DNA from 2 places in the Variovorax sp. P1_H2 genome. Region 2 is predicted to be linked to the other one. Evidence: predicted binding sites of a transcription regulator. Region 2 holds the regulator's gene; the other holds the start of a gene.
What was found. Region 2 encodes FNR, which switches genes on or off when oxygen is low (the NO sensors DNR and NnrR bind a similar motif). Its sites were predicted from a motif close to TTGATNNNNATCAA; they were not measured.

Region 1: the regulator FNR is predicted to act here: its motif matches at 2,397-2,410, upstream of AC1D2E_RS27050 (lipid-binding SYLF domain-containing protein).

The regions. Positions count from the first base shown of each region.
Region 1 covers NZ_JBFUCJ010000102.1:13,340-23,835, forward strand. Annotated here, with positions in the region: gene AC1D2E_RS27030 (HlyD family secretion protein) at 1-229, shown strand, start outside; gene AC1D2E_RS27035 (TolC family protein) at 229-1,656, shown strand; gene AC1D2E_RS27040 (hypothetical protein) at 1,732-2,109, shown strand; gene AC1D2E_RS27045 (YMGG-like glycine zipper-containing protein) at 2,127-2,369, shown strand; gene AC1D2E_RS27050 (lipid-binding SYLF domain-containing protein) at 2,502-3,194, shown strand; gene AC1D2E_RS27055 (DUF3141 domain-containing protein) at 3,282-5,651, shown strand; gene AC1D2E_RS27060 (phosphate acetyltransferase) at 5,686-6,624, shown strand; gene AC1D2E_RS27065 (acetate/propionate family kinase) at 6,629-7,828, shown strand; gene fabI (enoyl-ACP reductase FabI) at 7,818-8,600, shown strand; gene AC1D2E_RS27075 (RNA-binding protein) at 8,628-8,882, shown strand; gene AC1D2E_RS27080 (hypothetical protein) at 8,903-9,919, shown strand; gene ppk2 (polyphosphate kinase 2) at 9,945-10,496, shown strand, end outside.
Region 2 covers NZ_JBFUCJ010000021.1:20,651-31,146, reverse strand. Annotated here, with positions in the region: gene ccoP (cytochrome-c oxidase, cbb3-type subunit III) at 1-143, shown strand, start outside; gene ccoG (cytochrome c oxidase accessory protein CcoG) at 166-1,608, shown strand; gene AC1D2E_RS10205 (FixH family protein) at 1,632-1,910, shown strand; gene AC1D2E_RS10200 (hypothetical protein) at 1,915-2,160, shown strand; gene fnr (fumarate/nitrate reduction transcriptional regulator Fnr) at 2,141-2,857, opposite strand; gene hemN (oxygen-independent coproporphyrinogen III oxidase) at 3,009-4,397, shown strand; gene AC1D2E_RS10185 (sulfite exporter TauE/SafE family protein) at 4,549-5,262, shown strand; gene AC1D2E_RS10180 (bifunctional acetate--CoA ligase family protein/GNAT family N-acetyltransferase) at 5,285-7,963, opposite strand; gene AC1D2E_RS10175 (hemerythrin domain-containing protein) at 8,163-8,783, shown strand; gene AC1D2E_RS10170 (universal stress protein) at 8,850-9,293, shown strand; gene AC1D2E_RS10165 (NAD(P)H-dependent flavin oxidoreductase) at 9,381-10,496, shown strand, end outside.

The sequences.
Region 1 (10,496 bases), on a different contig from region 2:
GGTGGCCCAGTCGGGCACCCTGCCGCAGACCGGCGCCTATCCCCAGGCACCTGGGCGCTTCCCGGTCAAGCTGATCGTCGACGAGAAGGACCGCGAGCTGTTCCTGGCCGCCGGCGCGGACGGCCAGGGCGCGATCTACACCGAGCACGTGGCGGCGATCCACATCCTGCGCATGGTGATTCTTCGCGTCGGCGCGATCACCAACTACCTCGTCCTGAAGTTGCACTGATGCGCACCTTTTCGCTCCATCGAGGGATCCTCGTCGCGCTGCTGGCGGCCGCGGTGGCGGGCTGCGCGCTCAAGGCCCCGCCGACCACGGCCGAGCTGCAGCAGGAGGTCTTGCCCCAGGCCGCCCCGCCCGAGGCCTACAGGGCCGGCGGGGGTGTCGCGGCGCCGGTGGCCGACGGCTGGCTCGCGGCCTTCGAGGAGCCTGCGCTGACGGCGCTGGTCAACGAGGCCCTGGCCTACAACGCCGACCTGAAGGTGGCGGCGGCGCGGGTCGAGCAGGCGGCCGGGTACGTCAAGGTGGCGTCCGGGGCCTTGCTTCCCTCGGTGGGCGTGGTCGGCCTGGGCGGCGGCAAGTCGGGCGGCGGCGGCGGCCTCGACGGCATCTTCCTCAACGCGTCGCTGGAACTGGACGTCTGGGGCCGCCTGCGCTATGCGCGGCAGGCGACCCGCGAGCAGTCCGCGGCGGCCGATGCCGATTACGCGTACGCCCGGCAGTCGCTGGCGGCGATGGTGGCCAAGGCCTGGTTCCTGGCGGTCGAGGCCGGGATGCAGCGCGTGATCGCGCAGGACGCCCTGAGCTCGTCGGAGACCCTGCTGCGGATGACCGAGGATCGGCTGCGCGTGGGCAACGCCAGCACGCAGGCGGTGGCGCAGGCTCGCGCGAGCGTCGGCCCCTATCGGGATACGCTCAAGCAGGTCGAGTTCGCACGCGAACAGGCGCGGCGCGCGCTCGAACTGCTGCTCGGCCGCTATCCGGCGGCGGAGATCGCGGTCGCCGACCGCCTGTCGCCCATGCCCCCGCCGCTGCCCGTGGGCATGCCGTCGGAGCTGCTCGAGCGGCGGCCCGATGTCGTGGCGGCGGAGCGGCGCGTTGCGGCCGCGTTCGATCGCGTCGGCGAGGCCAAGGCGGCGCAGCTCCCGCGGATCAGCCTGACCGCGGGCGGCAGCAACGTGTCGAGCGAGCTGATCGAGCTGAAGGACGTGAGCAGCCCGGTCTGGAGCCTCGGCGCCAACCTGATCGCACCGCTCTACCAGGGCGGGGCGCTGCGCGCGCAGGTCGAGATCCGGTCGGCCGAGCAGAAGCAGGCGGTGGCCGAGTACGCGCGCGCGGGCCAGAAGGCCTTCGGCGAAGTCGAGAACTCCCTGGGCGCGGAGTCGACGCTGCGCGAGCGCGACGCCATCCTCGCGGCGACCGTGCGCGACAGCGCGCAGGCGCTCGAACTGGCCCGGACCCAGTATCGCGTCGGCTCCGTCGACCTGCGCACGGTCGAGCAGAGCCAGCTCGCGCTCTACGCGGCACGTACCGCGCGCCTGCACGTGCAGGCCGAACAGCTGGCCCAGCGCACCAATCTCTATCTGGCCCTGGGCGGCGGATTCGACCTGCCGGCCATGGCCGTGGCGAGCTCGCCATGTTGTACCGACCGTTGAGCCGGATGTCTCGGCTCGTGCCGGCAGGGAGTGCTCGCCGAGCACTGCGTTCAACGTCTCGCTTGGAGGTGAAAGATGCACACGAAAAAGAAGTGGCGGCTGATGATGGTCCCGATGCTCCTCGCCGCGGCCATGAGCTGGGGCAGCGCCCGCGCCCAGGAGATCCCGCTGGTCACCGGCGAGCAGTGGACCCGGTCCACGGAGCAATTGAAACGGGTCTACCTGATCGGCCTGGCCAACGTGATGCAGGTCGAGACCGCCTACCACGCCGGCAATGCGCCGCCCGACAGCCAGAGCCTCATCCCGAGGGCGGTCAGGGGGCTCAGGGGCCAGACGCTCGACACCGTGCGCGACGGACTCGACCGCTGGTACGCCGCGCATCCGGACCAGCTGCAGCGGCCGATCGTCGAGACCCTCTGGTTCGAGATGGTCGTGCCCGGCCTCTCGAAATAGACCTGACGGAGAAAGCCATGAATCGCATTGGACTCATCGTGTCGATCGCCGCGGCCACGCTCGCCATGGCCTGCACCAACATGACGCCGCAGCAGCAGGGGACGGCCAGCGGTGCGGCCATCGGGGCCGCGGCCGGCGCCGGCATCGCGGCCATCTCGGGCGGCAACGGCTGGACCGGCGCGGCCATCGGCGCCGTGGCCGGAGGGGTGGCCGGCAACATCAAGGGCAACAAGCAGCAGCAACAGTCCCAGAAGCAGTGATGCGAGCGAGGGCTCGCCTCGCCTGCGTTGATCAATGTCAAGGCGCTCGCCGTGGCCGGTTCCCACAATGACATGGCGGGATCCCTGAGGAGGCCCGGTGATCGTCGGCAACACCCCTCCGAGGAGAACTCCATGCACAGCACCCGCAGACATTTTTCGCTCGCCGCCGGAACCGTGGCCCTCGCCGCCGCGTTCGGCGGCCTGCCGGCACGGGCAGCCGACGATGCAGCCGATGCCAAGGCGCTGGTCCAGAAGGCGCAGGCAACCGTCGCCAACTTCACCCGGAACAAGGACTTCCCCGAGTTCGGCGCCGCCCTGGGCAAGGCCAGGGGCGTGTTGATCTTTCCGCAGATCCTCAAGGCCGGCTTCGTGCTCGGCGGCTCGGGCGGCACCGGCGTGCTGATGGTGCGCGACGAAAAGACCGGCAGCTGGAGCGGTCCCGCCTTCTACACGATGGGCTCGGCCAGCTTCGGGTTCCAGGCCGGCGCATCGGCGGCGGAGGTGGTGATGCTGGTGCATTCGCAGAAGGCGCTCGACTCGCTCTACACGAGCAAGGTCAAGCTCGGCGGCGATGCCTCGGTGGCGGTCTGGAAGAAGGGCATGGGCGCCAGCGCCGCGCTCAGCACCGACTTCGTCGCCTACTCCCTGGTCAAGGGTGCATTCGCCGGTCTGGCGGTGGATGGTTCGGTGATCGACGTCCGCGAGTCGCTCAATGCGGCCTACTTCGGCAAGCCGGTCACGCCGGTCGAGATCCTGGCCAAGAAAGAAGTGAGCAGCCCGGCATCGGCGGGTTTGCAGGCGGCGCTGAAGAAGGCCGCCAAGTAGCGCCGAGTAGCGCCGTCGCGGCAGTCCAGGGTGGATCGCGCCCCGACGCGCGGCGAAGCCCTTCTTGATGTTTGCGGAGGTATCGACATGGATGCAGGAGCGCAGCTTGCGCACAGCCACAAGATCGCGACCCGGGTCGCCGCCGTGCTCCAGAAGCGCACGCAGCTTGCGCAGGAGCAGTTCAGTCGCAGGGTGAGCCAGGCGGTGGAGAAGGGCGGCGGCGACGCGCTGGCCCGGTCGATGGCCTCGATGACCCCGCAGGGCTGGGCCCAGTACGCGGTCGATGCCGCGCAGCGATCGGTTCTTTTCTGGGATACCTTGTGGAAGCGCGGCAACAACTTCGTCGAGCAGTCCTCCCAGGGCCTGAAGCCGGTGCTGCATTTCGACTCGGAGATCGTGCTCGACGGGCGCGCGTTCGCGCGCCCGGTGAACTATGCGCTGCTGCGCATCACGCCGCCCGAGGGCGTGGTCGTCGATCCGAAGCTGCGGCCCTACCTGATCATCGATCCGCGCGCCGGCCATGGGCCCGGCATCGGGGGCTTCAAGGACGATTCGCAGGTGGGGGTCGCTCTGCGTGCCGGGCATCCGGTGTATTTCGTCATCTTCTTCCAGGATCCCGAGCCGGGCCAGACGCTGCTCGACGTCTGCAGCGCGGAGCAGCAGTTCGTGAAGAAGGTGCGGGCGCTGCATCCACGCAGCCCCAAGCCCGCCATCATCGGCAATTGCCAGGGCGGATGGGCGGCGATGATGCTGGCTGCCTCGGACCCCGACGACACCGGGCCGATCGTCATCAACGGCGCGCCGATGTCCTATTGGAGCGGTGCCTGGAACGAGGGCGAGGGCGACAATCCGATGCGCTATGCGGGGGGCATCCTGGGCGGCTCCTGGGCGGCGTCGCTGGCGGCCGACCTCGGCAACGGCAAGTTCGACGGCGCCTACCTGGTGCAGAACTTCGAGAACCTGAATCCGGCCAACAGCCTGTGGGACAAGTACTACCACCTGTTCGACCAGGCCGACACCGAGCCGCCGCGCTTCCTGGACTTCGAGCGCTGGTGGGGCGGCTACTACCTGATGAACCGCGAGGAGATCGAGTGGATCACCCGCAATCTCTTCGTCGGCAACAAGCTCTGGTCCGGCGACGTCAAGGCCGCCGGCGGCAAGGCCTTCGACCTGCGCGACATCCAGGCGCCGATCGTGCTGTTCGCGTCGATGGGCGACAACATCACGCCGCCGGAGCAGGCCTTCAACTGGGTGGCCGACGTCTACGGCAGCACGGCCGAGATCAAGGCCCGCGGCCAGGTCATCGTCGGGCTCCTGCACGAGAGCATCGGGCACCTGGGCATCTTCGTCTCCGGCACCGTGGCCAGGAAGGAGCACGCCCAGATCGTCTCGGTGCTCGACAGCATCGAGATGCTGCCGCCGGGGCTCTATGGCATGGCGATCACCGAGCGCAAGGGTACGCGCGGCGAACCCGCCTACGACGTGGAGTTCCGCGAGCATCGGCTGGAAGACATCACGGCCCATCTCAACCGCTTCGCGCGCGCCGACGAAAAACCCTTCGAGGCGGTGGCGGCCATCTCGGACTTCAACCAGCGGGCCTATGAGCTGTTCGCGCGGCCGCTGGTGCAGTCGATGTCGAACGACTACACGGCGGAGCTCCAGCGGGCGTTCCATCCCTTGCGCTTCCAGAACTGGTCGGTCTCGCGCCTCAATCCGTGGCTGTCGTGGATCGCGCCCGCCGCCGAGGCGGTCCGGTCGGATCGCCAGGCCGTGGCCGCCGACCATCCGCTGCGCCAGGGCGAGAAGCTGGGCGCCGAGCTGATGAGCGCTTCGCTCGACCTGTACCGCGCGCTGCGCGATGCGGCGACCGAAGCCCAGTTCTTCTCGATCTACGCCAACATGCTGTCGCTGCAGGTCGCCGGCGAGGCGAAAGGGAAGGCGGCGCCCGGAACGGTCGAGGTCCGCGATCTGCCGCAGGTCAGGGACGCGCTCGCCGCGATCGAACAGGGGGGCTATGTCGAAGCGCTCGCGCGCGTGGCCTTCCTGACCGCGCGCAACGACGGCGAGGCGCTGCCGCTGTCGCGGCTCGAGATGCGGCAGGAACTGGTCGGCGCCTATGCGGACTTCCTGCCGGACGTCTCGCCGCATCAATGGCGCACCATCCGCGGCGTGCAGGAGATCATCGCGCGCTGCGATCCGGACCAGGCCGTGGCGACATTGCCCGCGCTGCTGGCGGACCCCGCCGACCGCGAGCGCCTGCTGACGCTGGTGGACAAGTTGACGGTCGACCGCCGGGTGCTCGCGGCCGGGCCGACCGCCGAGCAGGCGGCGATGGTGGCCCGCATCCGGGCCACCCTGGGCGACGCGCAACGCAAGAGGACTCGGCCGGCGCTTGTGGCTCGCGCCGAGGCCGGGCCGGCGCGCCGGACGCCGGCACGAAAGAAGAAGGTCGCGTGATGAGCACCGCAGTGCGCGGCACGGAGGCCACCCAATGAGCGCGAAGCACGAGAAGTACCAGCGCCTGATCGACGCCTGCCAGGGCATGCCCCCGACGCCGACGGCCGTCGTGCATCCGTGCGACCAGAGCTCGCTCGAAGGACTGCACGAGGCCGCGAAGCTGGGATTGATCGCGCCGATCCTGGTCGGGCCGCGGGCACGCATCGAGGCCCTGGCCAAGTCGCTCGGCGTGGACATCTCCGGTTATCCCATCGTCGATGCCCCCTACAGCAAGGCGGCGGCGGAAGCGGCGGTCCAGCTGGTGCGCGAGGGCAAGGCCGAGGCGCTGATGAAGGGCAGCCTGCACACCGACGAACTGATGGGCGCCGTGGTGAAGCGCGATGGCGGCCTGCGCACCGCGCGCCGCATCAGCCACTGCTTCGTGATGGACGTGCCCAGCTACGAGCAGGCCCTGATCATCACCGACGCCGCCATCAGCATCGCGCCGACGCTCGAGGACAAGGTCGACATCGTGCAGAACGCGATCGACTTGGCGCATGCCTTGCAGTTCGAGGACGTGCGGGTGGCCATTCTCTCGGCGATGGAGACGGTCAATCCCAAGGTGCCTTCGACCGTCGAGGCCGCCGCCCTGTGCAAGATGGTGGACCGGCACCAGATCACCGGCGCGGTGGTCGACGGCCCGTTGGCGCTCGACAATGCGATCAACCTGGAGGCCGCGAAGATCAAGCAGATCGATTCGCCCGTCGCCGGACGCGCCAACGTGCTGGTGGTGCCGGACCTCGAAGCCGGCAACATGCTGGCCAAGAGCCTGTCCTTCCTGGCCGGTGCCGATGCGGCAGGCATCGTGCTCGGCGCCCGGGTGCCGATCATCCTGACCAGCCGGGCCGACTCGCTCATTGCGCGGCTGGCGTCCTGCGCGGTCGCGGCGATGGTCGCCAAGGCCCGCCGCGAGAGCACCGTGGTGATGGGATGAGGCCATGACCGACGTCATCCTGGTGCTGAACGCGGGCTCGTCGAGCATCAAGTTCAGCGCCTTCGCGATGCGGGGCCAGGCGCTCGATCTGGTCCTGCGCGGCCAGGTCGAGGGGCTCTTCACCGCGCCGCGTTTCGCGGCCGTGGACGGCCAAGGCGCGGAGGTCGGCGCCAAGGCGTGGGGCGAGGGGGTCGAGCTGGGGCATGCGGGCGCCATCGGCCACCTGGCGACCTTCCTGCGGGAACACCGCGAAGGCTACGAGCTGGCCGCCGTCGGCCACCGCGTCGTCCATGGCGGACTGGGGTTCTCGCAGGCGACACGGGTCACGCCAGAGGTGGTCTCGGCGCTCCAGACGCTCATTCCGCTGGCCCCCCTGCACCAGCCGCACAACCTCGAGGCCATCGAGGTGGTCGCGAAGCAGCGGCCGGACCTGCCCCAGGTGGCCTGCTTCGACACGGCCTTCCATCGCGCGCAACCCGAGGTGGCCCAGGCCTTTGCGCTGCCCTCCGCGATCACCGCCCTCGGCGTGCGGCGCTACGGCTTCCACGGCCTGTCCTACGAGTACATCGCCAGCGTGCTGCCGCAGTTCGATCCGAAGGCGGCGGCGGGCCGGACGATCGTCGCGCACCTCGGCAACGGCGCCAGCATGTGCGCGATGTCCGCCGGCCGCAGCCTCGCCAGCACCATGGGATTCACTGCGGTCGACGGATTGCCGATGGGCACGCGCAGCGGCAATCTGGATCCGGGCGTGATCCTCTACCTGCTGGACGAAATGCGGATGGATGCGCGCGCGGTCGAGGAGCTGATCTACAAGAAGTCCGGGCTGCTGGGCGTCTCCGGCCTGTCGAGCGACATGCGGGTGCTGCTGGCCAGCGACGACGCCCGCGCCCGCTTCGCCATCGATCTCTATGCCTACCGGATCGGGCGCGAACTCGGATCCCTGGCTGCCGCGACGCAGGGCATCGACGCGCTGGTGTTCACCGCCGGGATCGGCGAGCACGCAGCGGCGCTGCGCGAGCGCGTCTGCCGCGACGCGGCCTGGCTCGGCGTCGAGCTCGATGCGCAAGCCAACCGGTCCGACGGGCCGCGCATCAGCACGACGTCGAGCAAGGTCTCGGCATGGGTGATCCCCACCAACGAGGAGTGGATGATCGCCCGACATACCCACCATGTGATCGCTTCAGGGAGTGACGATGACCATTGAATTGCCACGCCCGCTGCTCAAGGGCGCCAAGGTGCTGGTCTGCGGGATCGCCAACGAGCACTCGATCGCCTACGGCTGCGCAGCGGCCTTCCGCGAGCTGGGCGCCGATCTGGCCATCACCTACGCCGGCGAGAAGGCGAGGGTCCATGTCGAGCCGCTGGCGACCGCCCTCGAGGCGCCGATCCTGATGCCGCTGGACGTCTCCAAGGCCGGCGAGCTGGAAGCGCTGTTCCAGCGGATCGAGAGTGAATGGGGCCGGCTCGACGTGGTGGTGCACTCGATCGCATGGGCACCGAAGGAGGACCTGCAAGGGGGCCTGCTGCAATGCTCCGCCGAGGGCTTCGCCCAGGCGATGGACGTCTCGTGCCATTCCTTCGTGCGGATGGCCCGGCTGGCCGCCCCCCTGATGAAGGACGGCGGCACGATGTTCACGATGTCCTACCACGGCGCCAACAAGGTGGTCCCCAACTACAACGTGATGGGGCCGGTCAAGGCCGCCCTCGAGGCGTCGGCCCGCTACCTGGCCTACGAGCTCGGCCCCCAGGGCATCCGGGTGCACGCGATCTCCCCCGGTCCGCTCAAGACCCGGGCGGCCGGCGGGCTCAAGGACTTCGACCTGTTGCTCACCGAAGCGGCGCAGCGCGCTCCGCTCGGCGAGCTGGTCGACATCATGGATGTCGGCTTCACCTGCGCGTTCCTTGCGACGCCTTACGCGCGGCGGCTCTCGGGTGAAACGCTGTACGTCGACGGCGGCGTTCACATCATGGCGTAGCAAATTCAGCTTCCAAGGAGATTCGAGATGGCACGGCTGTTGTTGGGAAATATCGAAAGCGACACCACCGACGAGGAGGTCAAGGCCTTCCTGGTGAAGTACGGGTTTCCGGCCTTCGACGAAATCCAGCATGTCCCGGGCGACGGCTCGCGGCCTGCGGTGGTGCTGACCTTCCGCGATGTGCATCCGGATGGCCTGCGCAAGCTCAAGGAAAGGATCCACGACATGTACTGGAGGAAGGGCCGGATCAATGCGCAGATCCTGAGCGACGACTTCGCCTGACCACGCTGGAGAAACGCGCCATGGGACTCATCGGCCGCCTGTTCGGCGACAAGGAAAAGCACGCGCCGCGGGACGAGGAAGTCGAACGCATGATCGCTCGCGTCATCGACCTGAGCCCGCGGCTGCGATTGGCGCAAGGCCATGAAGAGCGATTGAGGTCGGCGATCGCCCAGGCGGCGGAACACCTGCGCGAACTGGTGGCCGGATTTCCTTCGCCGCATGCGTTGAGCCCGGCAAGCTGGGGCTCCGACTCTTATATTCGCGCGTTTTTCGGCGCTGCGGACGATGTCGGACCCACACTCGGCCGCTCGACGGAACTGGCCAGCTTGCTCGATCAGCAGCCGGGCCTTTCGGAGGCCTATGCCGTGCTCGGGATGGCGATGAACGAACGCCGCACGCTGGGCGTTGCGCAGGAAGGCGATGTCATGCGCTCGGATGTCGCGCAGACCACAGTAAGCTTCAGCGATCACCAGATCAGGATCTGCGGCGCGACGGAGGCCGAGCTCAGGCAGGAGATCCGGCGCCGGATGGTCGACCAGCTGGCGATCGAGGCGCTGGCCGGGATCGCCGCGGACACCGTCCGTCGTGACGACCTGGAGCAGGAGCGCGCGCTGGTCGCGGCCCGGTTGCGGCTGCTGGGGCGGCAAGGGGTCGGCATGCAATCGGTGCTCGGCGGCGACGCCGAGGTTGATGCCGGCGAATTGGCGCGCCTGCGCGCGCAGCGTGAGGAGAACGACCAGGCGCTCAAGAGCCTGGGCTCGCGTGCCGAGGCGCTGGACCGCCAGCTCGACCGCATGTGCGAGGTGTTCGCGGACGCCCGGAACCTGATTCGCGTCACCCCGAGAACCCTGCGCCTGAGCCGGATGAACGTCGTTCTCCCGGCGCAGGGCACGGAGGATGGCCACACGCTCGATCTGGAGATCGCCCGGGTCCCGGGCGACCCGCCGAGCGAGCGCGCGTTCGCGCTGGTACGGGTGGCCAGGGTCGACGTACCGAAGCCCCGGAACCTGCTGGACGAAGCCGCGAGGCTGCTGTGAGTTGAAACAACCGATGGAGGCAATCATGTCGAAGACCGAGAAGAAGGAACACCAGGGAAAGACCGCCCACAAGGACGACGCCCATGAACCGGCCCCGCAAGCGAGCGAAGACGACGCCAAGACCTCGGCGCACAAGCCGCTGTCGAGAAAGGAATACGACAAGGAGATGCGGGCGCTCCATGTCGAGCTGGTCAAGCTGCAGCAGTGGGTGCAGCACGCCGGGCTCAAGGTCTGCGTGCTCTTCGAGGGGCGCGACGGTGCGGGCAAGGGGGGCACGATCAAGGCGATCACCGAGCGCGTCAGCCCGCGGGTGTTTCGCGTCCTCGCGCTGCCGGCCCCGACGGAGCGCGAGAAGTCCCAGATCTATCTGCAGCGCTATATTCCCCATCTGCCGGCCGCGGGCGAGGTCGTGATCTTCGACCGCAGCTGGTACAACCGCGCCGGCGTCGAGCGCGTCATGGGGTTCTGCACCGATGCCCAGGCCAAGGCCTTCCTCGCCGCGACGCCCCTGGTGGAGCGGGCGATCATCGATTCCGGCGTGATCCTGCTGAAATACTGGCTCGAGGTCAGCCCCGAG
Region 2 (10,496 bases):
AGGAGGCGATCATCGCGATGATCAATGGCGGCAAGACCAATCAGATGCCGGCGCAGCAGGGCCGCCTGACCGAGGCGCAGATCCATGTGCTGACCGCCTACGTCTGGGGCCTGTCCAACAAGCCGGCCGCCGCGACGCAATGAAGCCGATGGCCTGAGTTCCCCCATGAGCGCTTCCATGACCGAACCGACGCCACAGAAGCCGCGCACCGTGATCCCGATCGCGCCGGCCGAGGAGAGCGTCGGCCTCTACGCGGCCCACAAGAAGATCTATCCGCGCAGCGTCAGCGGCTATTTCGCTCGCTGGCGCTGGGCGCTGGTGTTCGCGACGCAGATCGTGTTCTACGGACTGCCGTGGCTGGCGTGGGGCCAGCGCCAGGCCGTGCTGTTCGACCTCGGCGCCCGGCGCTTCTTCCTGTTCGGGCTGGTGCTCTATCCCCAGGACCTGATCTACCTGACCGGGCTGCTGGTGATCTCGGCCCTGTCGCTGTTCCTGTTCACCGCGGTGGCGGGCCGCCTGTGGTGCGGCTATGCCTGCCCGCAGACCGTCTACACCGAGATCTTCATGTGGGTCGAGGAGAAGATCGAAGGCAGCCGGATCGCGCGGATGCGACTCGACAGCGGCGACTTCTCGACCGAGAAGCTGGTCAAGAAGTGGTTCAAGCATGTGGTCTGGATCTCGATCGGGCTCTGGACCGGCTTCACCTTCGTCGGCTACTTCACGCCGATCCGCGAGCTGGCCATGGAGTTCCTGCAGACCCGCATGGGCTCCTGGGAAATCTTCTGGGTGTTGTTCTACGGCTTCGCGACCTACGGCAACGCCGGCTTCATGCGCGAGCAGGTGTGCAAGTACATGTGCCCCTACGCGCGCTTCCAGAGCGCGATGTTCGACCGCGACACGCTGATCGTCAGCTATGACGCCGCGCGCGGAGAACCGCGCGGCGTGCCGTCCAAGGCGCGGCCAGCGACGGCGCCGGCACTCGGCCACTGCATCGACTGCAAGCTGTGCGTGCAGGTCTGTCCGACGGGGATCGACATCCGCCAGGGCCTGCAGTACGAATGCATCGGCTGCGGCCTCTGCGTGGACGCCTGCAACATCGTCATGGACAAGATGGAGACCCCGCGCGACCTGATCCGCTATGCCACCCAGAACGGCATGGCCGGACGCTGGACGCCGCAGCAGGTGCTGCGCCGCGTGCTGCGGCCGCGGGTGCTGATCTACACCACGATCCTGGCCGCCTTGAGCATCGGCCTGCTTGCCAGCCTGGTGACGCGCACGCCGCTCAAGGTCGACGTGGTGCGCGATCGCGCGTCGCTGGCGCGCATCGTCGAGGGCGGCCAGCTCGAGAATGTCTATCGCCTGCAGATCATGAATGCCACCGAGCAGGTGCAGCGCTACCGGATCGAGGCGAGCGGCCTCGAAGGGCTGCACGTGTCCTCGGAATCCGTGGTCGAGGTCGCGCCGGCGCAGTCGCGCTGGGTGGCGGTCCGGCTGCAGCTGCCCTACGGCGCGGCACCGGCCGGTTCGCACAAGGTGCACTTCGATGTCCGTGCGGAAGGCGGCCTGGGCAGCGTGTCCGAGAAGGCCGTGTTCCTGGTCCCGCGATGAACCCCCTGGTTTCCTAGGAGACGATGATGACCGACGAGAACGACGCGAGCCGCCCCTGTCCGCCCTGGTACCGCTTTCCGCTGGTGTGGATGGTGATCGGCGGGCCGGGCGTGGTGGTGATCGCGAGTTTCGCCACGCTGTGGCTGGCCCTGCGCACGCCCGATCCGGTGGTCGACGAGGACTACTACCGCAAGGGCGTGGAAATCAACCGCACGCTGCCCGACAAGAAGCTGATGCCGGCGGTGGCCGGTCGCAACCACGCAGTGACGCCGGGCGCTGACGTGCCGGGCCCGAGGCGCTGAGGCCATGCGGGCGCAGCGCTGGATGTGGATTCTCTGGCCGGCCTTCCTGCTGGCTTGCGCACTCGAGGTGCTGGTGTTCGCACTGGTCGATCCGGGTGACCTGCACTGGCGCGGCGAGGCGCTCGGGGCCTCGCGGCAGGCCGTCTACACGGTCGGCTTCTTCGCCTTCTGGCTGCTGGCCGTGGCGTCGGGCGCGCTGACCCTGATGCTGACCCGCTCGGCGCGGGAGATCAACAACCTGGCGGATTGACGATGTGCCGGAGTGCTTCGGGGTCGAGGATGCGCACGTTGCGCTGCTCGACCTCGACGATGGCGTCGGCCGCGAACTTCGACAGCGTCCGGCTGACGGTCTCGAGCTTGAGCCCGAGATAGCTGCCGATCTCCTCGCGGGTCATGCGCAGCACCAGCTCGGAGCGCGAGAAGCCGCGCGCATGCAGCCGCTGCACCAGGTTCAGCAGGAAGGCCGCCAGCCGCTCCTCGGCCCGCATGCTGCCGAGCAGCAGCATCACGCCGTGCTCGCGGACGATCTCGCGGCTCATGATCTGGTGCACATGGCGCTGCAGCGCCGTCACTTCGCGCGACAGCTCCTCGATGCGGTCGAAGGGCATCACGCAGACCTCGGAATCCTCCAGCGCCACGGCGTCGCAGGTGTGCTGGTCGTTGACGATGCCGTCCAGCCCGATGATCTCGCCGGCCATCTGGAAACCCGTGACCTGGTCGCGCCCGTCCTCGCTCGTGACCCGGGTCTTGAAGACGCCGGTGCGGATCGCATAGAGCGAGGTGAAGGGCTCGCCGTTGCGGAACAGGGTCTCGCGCCGCTTGACCTTGCGTCGCGTGGCGACGATATCGTCGATGCGCTGCAGCTCACCGGGCGCCAGGCCCACCGGCATGCACAGTTCGCGCAGGTTGCAGTTGGAACAGGCGACCTTGATATTTTCTGGTTTCATTGATGCAGTCGAGGTCATGGGCGGATTGTCCGATGGGGGCTGGGCCGGATGCTTGACCCAGGTCAAGGTTTGCGGGTCGCGACAGCGGCATAGTGACACACCAAAGCCCTTGCCGCCGTCCGCGATGCTCATTGCCTCCGCTCCCGTTCTTATGCCGTCCGTCCCGGTGCCCACGCCGGCCGTGCTGCAGCAATTCGACGTCCCAGGGCCGCGCTACACCTCCTATCCGACCGCGGACCGCTTCGTCGACGCCTTCACGGCCGAGGACTATGCGCAGACGCTCGAGCAGCGCGGCGGGGCCGGCGCCAGCGCCCGGGCGCTGTCGCTGTATGTGCACATCCCGTTCTGCGAATCGCTCTGCTACTACTGCGCTTGCAACAAGATCGTGACCAAGCACAAGAGCAAGGGCCGCGAGTACCTGGACTACCTGGCCCGAGAGATCTCGCTGCAGGTCGAGAAGCTCGGCCGCGGTGCCGTCGTGCGCCAGCTCCACCTCGGCGGCGGCACGCCCACCTTCCTCGACGATGCCTGCCTGCGCCAGCTCATGGCCATGCTCCGCGATGCCTTCACGCTGTCGCCCGACGGCGAGCATTCGATCGAGATCGACCCGCGCACCGTCGACCGCGAGCGCCTCGTGACGCTGGCCGCGCTGGGCTTCAACCGGCTCAGCTTCGGCGTCCAGGACTTCGACCCCGACGTGCAGAAGGCGGTGCACCGGATCCAGCCCGCCGAACAGGTCTTCGACCTGATGGCCACCGCCCGCGGGCTGGAATTCGATTCGGTCAACGTCGACCTGATCTACGGGTTGCCGCGTCAGAGCGCCGCGTCCTTCGACCGCACGCTGGCCCAGGTCTGCGCGCTGCGGCCCGATCGCATTGCGCTCTACGCCTACGCCCACCTGCCCGAGCGCTTCAAGGCGCAGCGCCGCATCGCCACCGAAACCCTGCCCGACGCGGCGACCAAGGTCGAGATGCTGTCGCGCTCGATCGCCGCGCTCACCGCGGCCGGCTATGTCTACATCGGCATGGACCATTTCGCGCTGCCCGGCGACGCCTTGGCCGTGGCCAAGCGGCAGGGTCGGCTGCACCGCAACTTCCAGGGCTACAGCACGCAGCCGGATTGCGACCTGGTGGCCCTCGGCGTGTCGGCGATCGGCCGCATCGGCGCCACCTACAGCCAGAACGCCAAGACGCTCGAGGAGTACTACGACCTGCTCGACCAGGGGCGGCTGCCGGTGGTGCGCGGCCTGGCACTGACGCGCGACGACGTGCTGCGGCGGTCCGTGATCATGGCGATCATGTGCCAGGGGCGGGTCGACTTCGAAACCATCGGTGCGGCGCACCTGGTCGATTTTGCGCAGTGCTTCGCCGCCGAACTCGAAGCGCTCGAGCCGCTCGAGGCGCAGGGGCTGGTGCTGCTGAGCGACCGCCACATCGAGGTCACGCCGCTCGGCTGGTTCTTCGTGCGCGCGATCGCCATGGTGTTCGACCGCTACCTGCAGGCCGACCGCAACCGGACGCGCTTCTCGCGCATCGTCTGAAGTGAAGCCCACCCCCGATAGCGCCTGCGGCGCCCCCCTCGAGGGGGCGATACCAGCGGCCCGGCAAAGCCGGTTCCGCGGTATCCCTGGCATTGGGCTGCGTCGGTTTCATGCGCTGTGGGTGGCGCGCAGCGACATGGACAACTGAGCCATGCAGGCGGCGCTGCTGGCCTCCGCGCTGGTGATGGGGCTGGTGGGCGGCCCGCACTGCGTCGCGATGTGCGGCGCCGCCTGCGCGGGCGTGGTCCGCCTGGTGCGTGCACCGGTCGGCGGCGGCGCTGCCGTGCTGGAGCCCTCGGCCCGTTCGCTGCCAGCGGGGATGCTGTTTCACGCCGGGCGCGTGGCGGGCTATGCGGCTGCCGGGGCGGTGGCTGCCGCCATGGTGCAGGGCCTGGCCCTGGCGGGCGGGCAGCTGAGCGCGCTGCGCCCGGCCTGGATGCTGCTGCATGTCTTCGTGTTCGCCTGGGGCCTTCTGCTCGCCGCCTCGGGCCGGCAACCGGCGTGGGCGCATCGCTTCGGACGATGGGCCGCGGCACGGCTGCGGCCCATGACCCGCAGCCCCTTCGGCGTGCTGGCGGCCGGTGCATTGTGGGTCGCGATGCCCTGCGGCCTCCTGTACTCGGCGCTGATGCTGGCGGCCCTGAGCAACGGCGTGCTCGAGGGCGCGGCCGTCATGGCGTTGTTCGCGGCTGGCAGTGCCGTGTCGCTGCTGCTGGCGCCGTGGCTGTTCGAGCGTCTGCGTTCGGGGGCCGGCCGGATGTCGCAGCAGTGGGGCACGCGTCTGGCGGGCGTGTTGCTCGCCGCGGTGGCCCTGCAGGCGCTCCGGATGGATCTCGCGCAGCAGATCGAGATCTGGTGCCGCTGAGCTTCGCCTTCTTCGCGGCGCCTCAGGCGCCGGACGCGGGCGGGTCCAGATTCATGACCACGTGGAACACGTCGGACGATTCTTCCTCGCTGCGCGCGCGCACGAAGCCCAGGGCACGCGACAGCTTCAGCATCCGGGCGTTCTCGCGCAGGATCAGCCCGACCAGGCGCCGGGTGCCGCGGCTGCGCGCATGGGCGATCAGCTGCTCGAACAGCAGCCTGCCGAGCCCGCCGCCCTTGAGGTCCGAGCGCACGACCAGCGCGAATTCGGCCTCCACGTTGTCGGGGTCGCAGATGGTGCGGGCCACGCCCAGCGTCTCCGGCAGGCCGTCGTCGCCGATGGCTTCGGCGATGAAGGCCATCTCGCGGTCGTAGTCGATCTGGGTCAGGCGGGCGAGTTCGCTGCGCGGCAACTCGCTGCGGGCCTGGAACAGCCGCATGCGGATGTCCTCCGGATCGAGCTTCGCCAGGAAGCGCAGGTGCTGCGCCTCGTCCTCGGGCCGGATCGGGCGGAGGACGAGGGTGCGGCCGTTCCATTCGATCGTCCGGACCCATTGCGTCGGATAGGGCCGGATCGCAAAGCGGGCGGCACCGGCGACCGGCCCGGGCGCCACCCGCAGCCGCGCATCGAGCGCCAGCGCGCCGTGCTCGTCGACCCACAGCGGATTGATGTCGAGCTCGGCCAGCTGCGGCAGGTCCGCCAGCATCTGCGACACCGCGATCAGGACATCGTGCAGCGCGTCGAGGTCGGCCGGCGGGTGGTCGCGGTAGCCGGCCAGCAGCCGCGACATCCGGGTGCGGGAGAGCAGCTCGCGCGCCAGGCTGCGGTTGAGCGGCGGCAGGGCGACGGCGACGTCGGCCGTCACCTCCACCGCGATGCCGCCGCCGCCGCAGAGCACCACGGGGCCGAAGACCTCGTCGATGCTGGCGCCGACGATGACCTCCTGTGCATGCGGCCGGTGCACCATGGGCTGCACCGTGAAGCCGTCGATGCGGGCACCGGGCTGCGCGCTTTCGACCGCCTGCCGCATCTCGATCGCGGCGCGTTCGAGCGCCGCCGCATCGCGCAGGTCCAGCCGGACGCCGCCGACGTCCGTCTTGTGCGCGACGTCGCGCGAGACGATCTTGAGCACCACCGGATAGCCGAGCTCGCGGGCCGCCTCCAGCAGGCCCTCGCCCGAGGCCGGCACGACCAGGGTGCGCACCACCGGCACGCCGTAGGCCTGCAGCACCGCCTTGGCCTCATGCTCGCCGAGCCATTCGCGGCCGTCGGCGGCCGCGGCTTCCAGCAGCCGCCTGGCCGCCGGCACGTCGGGCGCCGGGTTCTCGCTCGCGCTGGGCGCTTCCATCAGGAGGGCCTGGTTGCGGCGGTAGGTCTGCAGCATCCCGAAGGCCCGGACGGCGTCCTCGGGCGTCGGGTAGTCGGGAACGCCGGCGGCATCGAACAGCCGGCGCGCCGGGTCCATCTCGGCATCGCCGAGCCAGCAGCCCATCAGGCGCGGGTTGCCGCTGCGCAGCAGCGGCGCGCAGGCGCGCGCGACGTCCTCGCCATGCAGCGCCGCGGTCGGGGCGTGGACGAGCAGCAGCGCGCCGGTCGACGGCTCCGCCAGCAGGGCCGACAGCGTGGCTGCGTAGCGTTCGGCCGGGGCGTCGCCGAGGATGTCGATCGGATTGGCGAGGCATGCGTTCGGCGGCAGGATCGCGCCGAGCTGTTCCAGCAGCGCGGCGCCGGGTTCGGCCAGCCGGATGCCGGCACGGGCCGCGGCATCCGCCGCCATCACGCCGGCGCCGCCGCCGTTGCCCAGGATGGTCAGTGAATCGCTCTGGTTGCCGCGGAAGCGCGCCAGCGTCGCGGCCGCCATGAACAGCTCCTGCAGCGTGTCCACGCGCAGCATGCCGGCGCGGCGGATGGCCGCGTCGTGGACGATGTCCGAACCGGCCAGGGCGCCGGTGTGCGACGCGGCGGCGCGCAGGCCCTGGCCCGCGCGGCCGGCCTTGACGACGATCACCGGCTTGTTGCGCGCGGCGGCACGCGCGGCCGACATGAACTTGCGCGGCGATTCGATCGATTCGATGTAGAGCAGGATGGCGCGCGTGCGGCCGTCGCTCGCGAGCCGGTCGAGCAGGTCGCCGACGTCGACGTCGCAGTGCTCGCCCAGCGCCACCAGGTGCGACAGGCCGACCCCCCGGCTCCTGGCCCAGTCCAGCATGGCGTTCGCCAGCGCGCCGGACTGCGAGACAAATGCCAGTTCGCCCGGCAAGGCGTCGACCGGGGAGAGGCTGGCATTGAGGCCGAGGCGCGGACTCAGCAGGCCGATGCTGCCCGGTCCGAGCAGGCGCATGAGGTGCGGGCGCGCGGCGTCGAGCGCGGCTTGCTTCTCTGCGGCGCTCAATCCCGTGCTGAGGATCACCGCGGCCCGGGTGCCGAGGGCCCCGAGTTCGGCCACCAGGCGCGCCACCGTCCGCGCCGGCGTGCAGATCAGCGCCAGGTCCGGCGGCGCGGGCAGGTCGGCCGCATGCGCGAACACCGGCTCGTCGCCGAGCCGCGCATGCTTCGGATTGACCGGGTAGGCCGGGCCCGCGAAGCCGCCGGCGCGCAGGTTGCGCCAGACCGTGGCGCCGATCGCGCCGGGTCGGTTCGAGGCGCCGAAGACGGCGACGGATCGCGGCGACAACAGTCGGTCGAGGTGGCGGATGCTCATGGATGGCCTCGGCAGGAACAGCAGGCACGCATCATGCGCCGGCTTTCGCGGCGGCTGCACGCGCGCGAGCCGCCGCGTTGACCTCGGTCAAGACGACGCCGGTGACGCAGGTTGGCGCGTCGAATGCAGCGTTTCTTGATCTGCGGCAAGGTGGCGAGGCCGGCGGCGTGAAAAGCTGCTTCATCCAACGGAGACAAACATGACACACGCCACCACCCGCATCATCCGGGACGAGCACGCGGCCCTCTCGGCCATGCTGCGGTCCATCCTGCTGCTGCTCGATGCCCATCGAAGACAGCAGAGCGCGCCCGACTTCTCCGCCTTGCGGGCGATGCTGTTCTACGTCGACCAGTTCCCGGAGCAGCGGCATCACCGCCACGAGACCGAGCTGCTGTTCCCCAAGCTGCGTGCCCGCACGCCCTTGTCGCGCGACCTGCTGGACCACCTGGACCAGGACCATGCGCGCGGCGAGCGCAACATCCGCGAGGTCGAGCATGCCTTGCTGGTCTACGAGATGCTCGGCGAGGCCCACCGCGAGCCCTTCGAGCGTGAGGTCGCCCGCTACACCGACTTCTACCTGGCCCACATGGCGCTCGAAGAGAAGGAAATCCTGCCGCTGGCCGAACGCGTGCTGACCGAGGAAGACTGGCGCGACCTCGACGCCGTCTTCGGCGCCCACCGCGATCCGTTCGCCGGCAACGAGCCGGAGGACGAGTACCGCGCGCTCTTCACCCGCATCGTCAATGCCGTGCCGACGCCGATCGGCCTGGGCCCCGCGCTGGCCCCCGGCAAGCCGAGCCGGCAAGCGATGCAAGCTTGATCCCTGTCAATTCGCCCGGCCCCGGCCTGGCCGAGACTGGAGGCCTTCCATTTGGAGACTTCCATCATGTTCAAGAAGATATTGGTCGCGACCGACGGTTCCTCCCTGTCCGACAAGGCTGTCGAGAGCGCCATCGAACTGGCGCGGCAGCACGGCGCCGAACTGGTCGCGTTCACCGTGGCCCGCCGGCCGCCCCATAGCTACATGGAAGGCACGTCGCTCCAGCAGACGACCGACAGCGAGCACATCGACAAGATGCGGCTCGAGAAGGCCCAGGCCATGGTGGCTGCGATCGGCGAGCGGGCGAGCGCCAGCGGCGTGTCCTGCCATCCGCTGGTGGCCCATTCGAACCAGGTCGCCGAATCGATCATCGCCGCCGCCGAAAAGCACGCCAGCGACCTCATCGTGATGGCGTCGCATGGCCGCAAGGGCCTCGGGCGCCTGCTGATCGGCAGCGAGACCCAGCATGTGCTGACCCATTCCACCCTGCCGGTGCTGGTGCTTCGCTAGATGGGCCCCCACGCTGAGTCACTTCGTGTACTCGCTGCCCCCCGAGGGGGCGCAGGCCGCCTTGGGAGCGGCCCGGCGACGGCCTCGATGACGGACGAATCCAACGAAGTGGCGGTCGCTGCCCGCAGCCTCGAGGCGCTCGCCTCGGCATCGGGCCTTCGAAGCTGGACGCTGGCCGGCCGCGAGTTGCTGCCGGTGGTGCAGGGCGGCATGGGCGTCGGCGTCTCGGCGGGCCGCCTGGCCGGCACGGTGGCCGGCCTGGGCGGCATCGGCACGGTGTCCTCGGTCGACCTCCGGCGCCTGCATCCCGACCTGTGGGCGCAGACCTCGCACATCGAGCACGCGCCCGATGCCGGGGCTCGCATCGACGCCGCCAACCTCGAGGCCCTGGGCCGAGAGATCGCCAAGGCCCGGCAACTGGCCGGCGGCCGGGGCCTGGTGGCCGTCAACGTCATGAAGGCCCTGAGCGCCTACGAGGCGCAGGTGCGGCACGCGATGGCCTGTGGCGCCGATGCGCTGGTGGTCGGCGCCGGCCTGCCGCTGGACCTGCCGGACCTGGCGCGCGAGCACCCGCGCGTGGCCTTGATCCCGATCCTGTCGGATGCGCGCGGCGTGCAGCTGATCGTGCGCAAGTGGGAGAAGAAGGGGCGCCTGCCCGATGCCATCGTGATCGAGCATCCGCGGCTCGCCGGCGGCCACCTCGGTGCCGCCAGGGTGGGCGACCTGCGCGACCCGCGCTTCGAGTTCGACACCGTGCTGCCGCAGGTGCAGGCCTTCTTCAAGTCGGCGGGCATCGAAGGCCGCATCCCCCTCGTCGCGGCCGGTGGCGTCGAGAGCCTCGACGACATTCGCCGCCTGCAGTCGCTCGGCGCCTCGGCGGTGCAGCTCGGCACGGCCTTCGCGGTGACCACCGAATGCGATGCCGACCCGGCCTTCAAGCGCGTGCTGGCCGAAGCCGGGCCCGAGGACCTGGTCGAGTTCACCAGCGTCGCCGGCTTGCCGGCGCGCGCGGTTCGCACGCCCTGGCTGGCCAAGTACCTGCGGCTGGAGCCGCGCCTCCTTGCCAAGACCCACCGTGAGACCGAGTGCACCATGCGCTTCGACTGCCTGGCCCACTGCGGCTTGCGCGATGCCACGCCGGGCTGGGGCAAGTTCTGCATCGACAAGATGCTGGGGCATGCGTTCACGGGCAACACCGAGCAG